2 regions of the Flammeovirga sp. MY04 genome follow, and region 2 is predicted to be linked to the other one. Evidence: riboswitches for the same ligand, from Rfam matches in the RefSeq annotation. Region 2 holds a riboswitch; the other holds the start of a gene.
What was found. A riboswitch is a leader RNA that binds a small molecule or an ion and turns the genes downstream of it on or off. The one in region 2 is predicted to bind cobalamin.
Positions count from the first base shown of each region.

Region 1 (6,114 bases), 1.8 Mb from region 2:
TACATCACTTTAAAATCACAAGTTAATAAAGCGGGTTCTGATGAAGCGAGAAGAGCGATTATGCAGCAACACATTCGTGATGAAATGCACAAAAAAATATTCAAATATGCGATCTATTATGCACACCTTGATATTCAAGAACAACTTTTTAGTGACTCATCTAGAGAATTGATTTATATCTTTGGTGCTAAAGGATCACATCCTAAATTCAAGCAGTTAACTGAACTTCAAGAAACTTTAGCGGATAGATTCAAAAAACTTTACTCTTTCTCTAAGAAGAAGAAAACGACAATGGACCAAGTGATGGAAACAATTGATGAGTCAATTCCACTGTGGGAGGAACTAATTGCTGAAGCAAACTATGAGGACAAAAAAGCTAAAGTAAATGGCGAAATTGCTGATGGTTTAAAATTAAACCTTGCATTAGCTTACACAATGAAAAGAGATTTTGATAAAGCTTTAGAGATTATGAATACTATCGAGAAAGCAAAAGAAAATCCAAATGGCTTAAACGGTATTATGGCGGGTTCTTTTAAAGGTCAAGCAAAGTCATTAAGAAGACTTCTTGAAAGAATTCAAATCGATCCTTCTAAAGTAAGCGTTACTACAGGTCAAGAAGCGAACTAATTCAGTTCAATTAATCTTATATAAGAATTTTAGGCTGTCATATAATAAATGTGACAGCCTTTTTATTTTACAATAAATTATCCCGTTAAACCATCGATTTTCAGCATCTTATAAATTCCTAAAATATTTTAGTGATTGTCATCAATGCTTTTTAAATCAGGTGTTTGCAAATTGAAAGTGCATGGTGCCAAAATGGAATAATAGGGAATCTAGTGAGAATCTAGAACTATGCTCGTAGCTGTATAGCACTCGTTGTCATCACTTAATTTAATAGCTAATTCAATACTTTTAGCTCTCTTAATTTAACTGATAAAAATTGATACTCCATTGCTGTTCCGCTTGATCAGATGTATCAAGTATAAAGTGAGAAGGACAATTTTTAGAGTCAAGTCAGAAGACCTACCAAGCAAATGAAGCCACCGACATCGAGTTAATGTCTAAGTTTTCAGCGTCCACCAAATTATTTGATGTACGTTACTGCACTTCCTACAATAGCGCCTTGTGTTTTGTTTCAAAAAAATTCAAAAGACATGGTCATCACTCAAGACAGTAAATTGCTGAAATTCGCCAATGAAGCAATTAACCTTACTAATGTAGAAAACGAAAACGCCAACATGCCTGAAGGTGTTTTTACTGCAAAACTTACCCGTATGTCGGGTGAAATCTCCAAGGAATACACAAAAGCCTACTTACTTCCCGAAAAGCATTTAAAGATGCATGAAGAAGGATGGATCTATATCCACGACTTCAGTTCTTATGCTGTAGGTATGCAAAACTGTATGTTTATTGATGTTGGAGAAATTCTTAGCAAACCCATTCATACAACGAATGGCACTATGCGTCCTCCTAAAAGTATTCGCTCTGCTTTACAAGTCACTGCTGTTGTTTTACAATGTCAGAGTAACGCTCAGTTTGGTGGTATCGCTATCAATGCCTTCGATTTCCATATGGCAAAGTTCATTAAACTCAGTTTCTATAAACATATGGAAACAGCTATTAAGTTTAATGTACCCGATCCTGATACATTTGCTTGGGACCAAGTAAAAGAAGAAACTAAACAAGCTTGCGAAGCTTTTCTTCATAACCTAAATCACTTAGAAAGCCGAGCAGGTAACCAACTACCGTTTGTATCGATTAATTACGGATGTGATACATCTAGAGAAGGTCGTTTGTTTATCGAATGCATGCTAAATGCCACAATGGATGGTATTGGAGAAAAAAGAACCACTCCAATTTTCCCTATTCAGATTTGGCAATACAGAAAGGAAGAAGGTAAAATTTTAAACGAGGATCTTTTCCAATTAGCTAACGAGTGTTCGATAAAAAGAGTCTATCCTAACTATGTCAACACCCATCAAGAGGTATATGACATTTTGGATAAAAACGGAAAAATTGTTCCAGATTTAATCCCTGCCACTATGGGGTGTCGTACACGTTTAGGAAAAAATCTACATGGCTATAACGGAAAATCGGGTAGAGGAAACCTATCTCCTGTAACCATGAACCTTCCTAAATATGCAATGGAAACTGACTCATGGGAGGAATTCTGTACTCTTGTAAAAGAGATGGCATTTATTGGAATCGACATGATGGAAGCACGTTTACGTTGGCAAAGAAAGCAACTAATGGGAGCTGCTCCGTTTATGTATAAAAACAAGATTTGGAAGCACGATCAACCGTATAACGAAAAAGCTAAAATTGGTGATATTCTTTATTCGGGTACCCTTGCTTTAGGATTTATCGGTATTGCCGAAGCTTTATTGATTTTAGAAGGAAAGCATCATGGTGAATCAGAAGAATCTCAAGAAAAAGCATTGAACCTGATTAAAGATCTACATAATTTCTGTGATAAGGAAAGTCAGAGAAGACGTTTGAATATCTCATTATATGCCACTCCTGCGGAAAGTTTATGTCATACTTTCGCTAAAAAACTACAAGAGCAATACGGTCATGTTCAAGGAGTTTTTGATAAAGAATTCATTACCAACTCTTTCCATGTTCCTGTATGGCACAACATCAATTATGTTGATAAGATTGCTATAGAAGCACCTTATCATAAATACTGTTCAGGTGGTTCTATCACTTATGTAGAGTTACGATCGGAAATCAATAAAACACCTCATTTATATAAAAATCTAATTGAGGGAGCGATGGAAGAAGGAGTTTATTACTTTGCTACTAACATCCAAAGAGATCGATGCTTAAACTGTGATCACGAAGGTTTATTTGATGATCTGAAATGTGATAAGTGTCAGTCGAAAGATATTATTACTTTAAGGAGAGTTACCGGTTATATTACAGGGGCCTATCATAAAGTATTTAATAATGGAAAGAAAGATGAAGTGAGGAATCGAGTAAAACATAATTAATGAATAAAAAAGAAGGTAATCTTAAATAGTGTATCAAAGATTACCTTCTTTTTTTATAATGTCTTTTTAATACTAAAATAAAAGGTACTTCCTTCTGATTCAGGGTTGTTTTCCACCCAAATATCACCATCATGGAGGTTAATTATTTTTTTGCAATTCGCTAAACCTAAACCACTTCCTTCATACTTTCTACTACTATGGAATTTTTTAAAAGCATCAAAAATATGCTCTCTTTTTTCAATAGGAATACCTATGCCGTTATCAGTTATTTCAAAAATCCAATGCTGTAGTTGACTTTTACATCGTATAGTGATTCTAGGTTTTTGACCTTTATGCATAAATTTAATTGCATTGGTTAATAAATTTTGAAAAACTCTATATAAACCAATTTTAGATGCATTAATTATCGGTAAATTTTCATAATAAATCTCGGCAGAACTATGTTCAATTTCACTATTGATATCTATCAAAACCTCATCCAATAATTTATTTATGTCTATCTCTTCTACATCTTCCATACGATCACTTTTCCCGTACTCTAAAAGTGAATAAACTAATTTTTTTAAACGATGTATAGAGTGTTCTAAAATTTCTAAATCTTCTTTATCTGGCTCATTATCTTCAAGACTTAACTCTATCATTTGCACCATATTATTTATCGGTGATTTGATATCGTGTGTCGCTTTATATACAAAATCTTTTATTTCTTTATTCTTATGAATTAATTGTAATTCTATATCTTTTAAATCTGTTATATCGATAAAGGAACCAATAAAAGAGACCAATTTTCCATTTTCATCGTATTCAAACCCACTATCTTTCGATCTACACCAAATCCACTCCCCATTTTTAGCTTTGAATCTATATTCTATTTTAAAAGTCTCCCCCTCTTTTGAATTGATTACATCTTCCATGTGTTTTGCAATGGCTTCTTTATCATTAGGATGAAAAAGATCCATAAACTCTGCTTGACTAAAACTATTCACCTCATCTAGATTGTACCCTAAAATAGAAGTGTACATTTTGTTCAAATAGGAATTAGTCCCTGTTTTTATGTTATAAATATAAATCCCATTCTGAGAGTTTAAATCTACTTTTTCAATAAAGTTTTTCCACTCTATAAGCTGATTTTTACGATTATACTCATCAGTTACGTTTCTTGTAATTAAGTTTAATCGAATAACTTCTCCCTCATGTATCACTGGAGTTACTGTTGTAGAATAATGCAAAGACCCTAATGGAGAAGGAAAATCTATTTCATAAGAATCAGCTAAACCTTTTGTGAAAACATCGTTTAATACATTACTCACCATGAACTTAGTTTCTTCATTGGGCAATAAATTAATCAGTGAAGACCCAAGTACTTCCTCCTTAGATAATCCAGGCGAGACATGATTGATGTAAAGAATTTTAAATTCACGGTCAATTTGAAATAAGTGATCTGTGTTATGCTCGATTAAAGAATAATACAAATCAATCTTTTTCTGATACTTAGAGTTTGTTCCACTCGTTCGCTTTGCATCAATAATTATGGCTATAATTTTATCTTCGCCTTCTATTTTGATTGGGCTTAGAGATATATCTACATGTTTTGTTTTCCCATTAAAATGTTTGGCATAAATTGGACGAGAACTTCCAGCACCCATTCTTCTTTTAGAGGCATTTTTAAAGAAGGATTCAACTCTTGAGTTATGGTCTTTAACATAATTCATAGGGATTAGACAGCTCACATTACGCCCGATTAAACTGTTGGCTTCATAACCCAATAATTCTTTTATTGCATTATTAGCAAACTCAATTATTCCTTGTTTATTGACTAAAATTGAGGCTTCAGCTAAATTTTCTAAAAGATTAATATGTTGATTCCAACTTTTCAAAGCAGGGTTTAACTCATCATTTACAGATTGAATGCTCATAGGTAACAGGTAAATAAGTAGTTTATTAAATTTAAAAACATACTTACAACATCTTTAATTACTCACGAACTTATTTCTATTATTCTCAATGATGTCACATAAAATATTATAATCTTCTACTTTAAACCATTTCATGTAATGCTTTAATCCATACCTGATACCCTTCAGGTCGCATATGTAACATATCGTCCTCAAATAAATCTGGTCGGCTATTGCCCTTATCATTTAACATTGGGCGATAAATATCGACATAAGTAACGTTGGTTTGGTGCTTGATTTCATCAAAAACCAATTGATTCGATTCTTCAATTTTAGATTGAATGTTGTCTTTGCTTGGAGACGGTTTAATCGACAAATACACGATTGGTAAAACATCTCCATATCTTTCTCTTATTTGATGATACAGACTATTGTAAGAATTTAAAATATCTGAAGGTTGCTGTCCTCCACCTAAATCATTATCACCTGCATATATAAATATTTTCTGAGGTTGATCGATATCAGAAAACAATTCTTTAAAATATAATGCACATGCTTCTAGTGTAGAACCACCAAACCCCATATTTAAGATTTGATCGTTGTTTAAGTCCTCTCTAACTGATGTCCATAAACGAAAAGATGAACTCCCATAAAAGACAATCGGACTTTCAATACGTGGCTGCTTTTTGATGTTGTTTGCTAATTCAGGCAACCCTTCTTCTTTATAAAATTGAATTTCTTCTGTAGTCATATTTTTATTTTTCCGCTAAGGCTATAGCCTCTTCAACATAAGATCTATACTGTTTTGAATAACGTGAGAGAAACACTCTAAGTTCCTCTTTAAAAGGACGTTTACCTTCCAAAACGTCAGATAATCTAAAAGGTTTTTTAATTACTACTCCAAGTTTAGTTTTACTGATTCTTTTATCAAAAAATGCAATCGCAATAGGAACTATTAAGGGATCGACACCCGAATGATTGGCAATCATAAAGGCTCCTGGTTTAAATTCTACCGGAGATTGCTGGGTCTCACGGCTTGTTCCTTCTGGACTCAAAATTAAATTTGTCCCTTCCTTTAATTTTTCTCCTGCCTCATCAAAGAATTTATTCCTTAAAGCACGCTTCTCTTCTACTGTCTGATTGGCCGTATCAGAGTCTTGAGTAAACACACCAAGATGTCCTAACTTATTATAATAATCTTGATGCCCGTATTCTGGACCTTT
Region 1 is NZ_CP003560.2:2,790,744-2,796,857, forward strand. Features, by position in the region: gene MY04_RS11310 (hypothetical protein) at 1-627, shown strand, start outside; cobalamin riboswitch at 793-1,048, shown strand; gene nrdD (anaerobic ribonucleoside-triphosphate reductase) at 1,158-2,996, shown strand; gene MY04_RS11320 (PAS domain S-box protein) at 3,050-4,912, opposite strand; gene MY04_RS11325 (GDSL-type esterase/lipase family protein) at 5,034-5,642, opposite strand; gene MY04_RS11330 (1-acyl-sn-glycerol-3-phosphate acyltransferase) at 5,647-6,114, opposite strand, start outside.
Region 1: linked by a shared signal. The riboswitch ahead of nrdD (anaerobic ribonucleoside-triphosphate reductase) and the one ahead of MY04_RS03730 (ABC transporter substrate-binding protein) in region 2 are both predicted to bind cobalamin.

Region 2 (6,114 bases):
GCCATATTTTTCTTGTCCATAAGAAGAGTTTAAGACAAAGAAAAATAGAATACTGAAATAGAGTTGATGATGATAGTTCATTCAGTAATTTGCGAATTAATTTTTATCTATCATAAATCGAAGATTTAAATTATTGTAATAATTGCATCTCCCAAACAATAAATAAACCCAAAACTGAAAGGATAAAATTATTCAAACAATGAATCAAGAAGACATGCCAAATATTTCTAGTATATAAATAGAGAAGGTTTAGAAACAATCCAGCAGTCATAAAGCTCACCGTAGAAATAATATGTCCTCCGAAATTATTGTAATGTATTAATCCAAAGATCACTGCATTGAAAATTACTAGAACTACTCTCCAAATTTTATTATCAAGAAATAGCTTATGTAATAAGAGGTATCTAAAAGTGATGTCTTCTATAAGTGAAGTAAATATAGGACCTAAGGTGATCAGAAATAATGAAAAACTTATTTCGGGCAGTCCATTTTGATTTTGAAAAAGGGGAGTACCCTGACTAGCAACAGCATCAACTTCTGGTAAAAATTTTTTAGTGATTGAAATAATGATCTGAAGTAGAATACCTCCTAATATGACTAAAAGCCATGAATTCCTTTTAGATTGATTAAAGTATTTCCAATGAGTTTGAAGCACATCTTTATATAAGTAAATGAGAATAAAGAAAAGAAAACCTCTTAATAGGGCATCAGTAACAGCCACTGTCTCTTTTGGAAGATCAAAATAAGTAAGTAATACATACCCATTAATGAACATCAAAGGGATGGACAGAAAAGCGATAATATCTTTTAATTGATATTTAATCTTGTCAGGGAAAGGCTCGTTAGGTCTAGTTATTTTTAAATTGAAGATCATGATTGAAGTGTTTCTTATTTATATCATAATCTATGATTTATCACCTCATAAAAAAAGAGCCAAGAAAAATTTTCTTGACTCTTTACACTTATTATTTTGACAAAATGTCTTAGTTGAAAATAAAGTGGAATGGACCAACTCCAGCCTCTTGATTTTCATATTTTGCAGTACCAGTCTCTGAGTAAATGCTATATGAACCAGGGTTCGCATAATCAGGAGTGATAGCAACATAAATATCTTTTGTAGCAGGGTTTTGACCAACACCTGTAAAGTTATCTCCAGTGATAATTGCTGTAGTTGATTTCGCAGAGAAGTTTACTTCAGTAATCTCAGTCTTAGCAACTGGCCAACCACCGTCAGAACCAATAACATATGCTTTTGATTTATCTGCACCAGAAGTAACAAATCCATCACTACCAATACCAGTGTAGTTAATTACTGTTTCTTTACCAGAAAGGTCAGCTTTTAATTTGATCAAACCTTTGTTAGCATCCTCTGCAGGTAATGACCAAGAAGCAGTACCTGATACCCATACATTATCAGAGTTATCTAAAACAAAATGTTGAGGAACAGCTTGAACATCAACTAATGTCGGTTCAGCATCAAGATCAGCGATGTCATAAACTTCTACATTATAAGATCCTGAAGAAGCAACATATAGTTTACCATTATGTGCTAAAATACCTTCTGGGCTTGGACCACAGTCAATACTTTTTTCAATAGCTCCAGTAGATAAATTAATTGCTAAAATCTTAGGGTTGATATATGAATAATCAGGTTGTTGTTCACCCCACATTGATACATAAGCAGTATTACCATCAAATGCAGTATATCTTGGGTTTTGAACACCCTCTTTTACTTCATAAATCATTTTCATTGTTTTAGCATTCACAATGATAATTCTATCAGATGCGGCAACATTCATTACTGTAACTTCTCCGTTTGAAGAAAAACCTTCAATTAAACCTAAAACTTTTTGATTATTTGCAGATTCAAATGCAGCTTGAGAAACGGTAGTGTCTTGATCTGAAATACTTACACCAGTAATAGAAGATGTGTTTGGCTGACCAAAAGCACCTGCATTACTTAACATAAAGCCTGATTGTCCAGGAACATAAGGTGTTGCATCTTTATCATCTACACAAGATGTAAAAACAAACGCTACTAAAGCGAAAAGGATTGAAAATTTGTAAAATTGTTTCATTTTTTAGATTCTATTAAATAGTGAAATTGGCTTTCAGCATGAAGTTTCTCCCAGGCATAGGGAATTCTTCATAATTCTGATAAACCTCGTCTGTTAGATTGTTGACTTTAAATGTTAACCTTAAAGTCGTTTTATTGAGTTCTATTGATTTACCTATCGATGCATTAAATACATTAAATCCATCTAGGTTATAATAATCGTTTATAGTAGTACGCTTACCAATTGCTTGATGATCCAGATTGAAGAACCATTTTGAATAAGATAGGGTAGCGTAGTTTTTAAGTTGACTCTTTGGGACATAAATCAGTTGTTTGTCTTTATCCATGTCCTGAGCATCTGTAAAAGTATAACTTATACCTACTACCCATTTTAATCTTTGATTAGAAGAGTAGTTATCTAACTTAGCTGCAGACTCTACACCAAATGAACGCATGTCTTTAATGTTTTTCGCATAAGTTGGATTACCTGGTACCCAAAGAATTTTATTATATGTTCTTAGGTAGAAACCTGTAACATTTAAGTTAAATCTCAATGTATTTCCTGTTAATGTATAATCTCCTCCTAAATCCACATTGTAACCATCTTCTGGTTTGATTTCTGAATTCGTTTCACCACCCCAGTACCTTTCATTTAAAGTAGGGACTCTATAACTTCTTGCCGCTGTACTCTTAATAATCAATCTGTTTTTTTGATTATCAATAGCAGCGTAGGTAAGGTTTAAAGAAGGAGTAAAAGGAGCAACATAATCCGTTACCCATTCTTGTCTTAGATTTATAGAAGTGGAAAATCGATCTGTAAAATCATATCGTAAAGCTGCAAAAACTGAAGTTCTCAATTCAGTAGTATTGGCAGCGTAAGCGTAAACATCAGGCCATATGTTGTTAAAGTTACCACCTAACAATAGGGTAGCTTTATCACTTAATGCTGTTTCAGCTCTGTAATCGCTAATTATTCTTTCTGATGCTATTTTTGAACTTCCGTTGAGCAAATAATCATTTACATAAGCCAAACTAGCGTTGTGAGTCCACTTTTTGCCATCTAACTTATAATTGATTACTGCTCGGAAGTTTTCATTGGATAAAGAATCGTATCTAGAAGGATTTAAATTATCCCCCATAATAGGTTGAATTGCTCTCTCATCTTGCGTGTACCACAAATTCAAAGAGATTTCCGAGTTTTCAGTAGGTTTATAATGTGTTTCGTGCATCACACCAGCATGTTGAAAACCAGCATTATTTTGCGTTTGATTTTCACCAGCATATGGATTGTAGAAAGTGAAATCATTATCAGCTTTTTGAAATAATATCGCAGTTTTATGTCTCCACTTATTTTGACCGTATTGTGCTTTAAAACCATAGAATTGTTGATTAAAACTACCATAAGCAGTTTGTAATTCATAATGGTTTTCCTGATTCCATTGAATATTGTCTTGAAGTAAAATTGCTCCACCTACAGCACCTGAACCATATTGAGCAGAGCTTGCACCATAATGCACATCAATATTATCAAAATAAAAAGTATTGATAGTTGACATGTCTGTTTGACCAGTCGTCATACTATTTAGATTGATGCCATTCCAAACAATAGCAGTATTCTCTGGTGAAGCACCTCTCATAGATATAGTAGAAAGCTGTCCAGATACACCATACTCTCTGATGTGTACGCCAGCTTTATCCCTTAAAAGATTAGCCAAAGATCCATCATTGGCTAAAGCCAATTGAGTACTATCAAAAGATTGTATATGTGCTCCTTGACTATAGTACTTCATGGTCTTTGCTGTAATTTCCACTTCATTTAATTCACGATCAGGAAGTTGATATTCATCCTGAGCAAAAAGAGAAACATGAGCAAAGAGAAACACTAATGTGATAATCCTCTTAATCATTATTGTAATTTCTGATAGAAATAGAGTTCGTGATCCGGTAACAAATCCGGATGAAATATCTTTATTAAGTCTGCTAAAACGATTTCAGGATGAAGGTTACCTGTAGCCCAATAATCACTAGCCATTCCACCTCTTGTTCGTTTATTATGGTTGAAGACCATTCGATTTTTAAATGCATCGAATTGCCCATAACGTGAATCTTTATTTAAAATTTGCTGTAGGTTGTCAGTTGTTCCTGCATTCACCCAAAAGTCAGCATTTTTACCTTTAGCAAATACAGCTTCCAAATCTAATTGTATACTTCCAGTTTCATCTGTATTACTCCAAGGATAAGAAACATGTGTTTGTTCTAATGCTTTTGCCAAATAGGAACTTCCTCCAGGTACAGACCACATTCCCTTGTAAGGAAAACCAGTAATTACTTTTGGTTGTGAATCCGATTGCTTCGCTAATTTTACTAAATCGTTATATTTTAATTCGATGCTTGTAAATAAAGCATCAGCTTGCTTTTCTTTATTTAATAATGCTCCAAATAGTTTTACCCATTCAGCTCGTCCTAATAAGTCATTTTCTTGCCAATCAGTGTTCGACAAAATTGGAATACCTGCTTTTCTAATCACAGGAAAAGATTGAGCAGTTACAGAAGAATTTCCCACAACCATTACAAGGTCTGCATTAGACATAAGAATCTTTTCTGCATTATCAGTAATGTCATACCCAACTGTTATAATTTTACCTTCAGCCATTCGATCAACAATAGCCTGACTGTACATATAAGTTGAATCAACATAACCTCTAATTGCATCTAATGCACCCAACTCTTCCATCATCGTTGTTTGTGATGTAGTGGTAGTGATCATGTTTGAAATAGGAATACGAATTACTTGGTTTTGAGTAAAACCAGTTGGTAATGATTGACCCTTTTGCAATAATACATAAGAGGTCTTTTTGTCGTTGAAAGGATTGATTAGATGTAAAACTTTGTAATCACCTTTATAGTCAAGAGAGAAAGTTTTAGCGTATTTTACTTGCAGAGGAGTTGCAGTAAAACTTTGATAAGTTTCCTTTGAAGTTTTGTTTGTATGAGATTCACAGCTAAATAAAACTGTGGATAATGCTCCTAAAATGAGGAGTACATTTAAAAGACGTTTCATTGTTTTCACTTTTCACCCGAAGAATAATTCTACAACAAAAGATATCCTGACTTCTTTTTATTTCGAACCTTCCCGGTTGCCCAGTGGTATTGCAAAAACCTAAATAAATAGGAAAAGTTACAGTAGCGGGGACTGTTTTGGATTCTCACCAAATTCCCTTTTGTTGATGCAAATATGGATGAAGAAAAGTTATAAAACAATTCCAAAGTATCACTTATTAAGTGATTGTGATCATTTGTAAATTTAATTTTGTGGTCTATTGATGTGGAACATTATGATTTTGAAAATGAAAAAAGCCTTCTTAAATAATTAGTATGTCGATTATTTAAGAAGGCCTATTAAAACTTGTATTAATGAACTAAATTGTTCAATTCTTTTTCTAAAATGAGTGGTTTTAAACCAGTTATTCTTTTAATAATAACGCCATCTTTCACAATAAACTGAGTGGGGTAACCTTGTACATTTAACGTATTTCTTAGTTGAGAGATACTATGATCCGTCACCCTATAATATTGAACTTGCTCGGTAATGGGTAGTTTATTTACCTCCTCTTTCCATTTTATATCAGATTGATCACAGAATAAATACACAAATTTTATATCAGAATTTTTATACCTTTCCATGATAGGAGGGAAATCTTCATGAAGTCCTTTTCTACAGAAGCCACACCAACTTACAAATAGGTTTATCACATAAGTACCATTATCAAAATTTTTAGAATATTCCTCATCATGAACATCAGTTACCAAGATGTCTTTTGGAAAATCTATTTCTTTGAACCCTTTTCTTCTGTTGGCTAGCCCGGTTAATTCTTTAATTTGAGAGGATGTAGGATAGGTGTTTTTAAACACTTCAACGGATTGATTGAATTTAGCATTACTCAAAGTATCATTGTAATAGTGGTATTTTGATAAGTACTCGAACAATACTTTTTCTTGCAACTCCTCATTTTGAATAACGTTTTGATTGATTTCCTGAAATCTTTCTAAGTTAGTAT
Region 2 is NZ_CP003560.2:944,003-950,116, forward strand. Features, by position in the region: gene MY04_RS03710 (OmpH family outer membrane protein) at 1-81, opposite strand, end outside; gene MY04_RS03715 (CPBP family intramembrane glutamic endopeptidase) at 131-874, opposite strand; gene MY04_RS03720 (YncE family protein) at 984-2,078, opposite strand; gene MY04_RS03725 (TonB-dependent receptor) at 2,092-3,963, opposite strand; gene MY04_RS03730 (ABC transporter substrate-binding protein) at 3,963-5,117, opposite strand; cobalamin riboswitch at 5,138-5,311, opposite strand; gene MY04_RS03735 (carboxypeptidase-like regulatory domain-containing protein) at 5,468-6,114, opposite strand, start outside.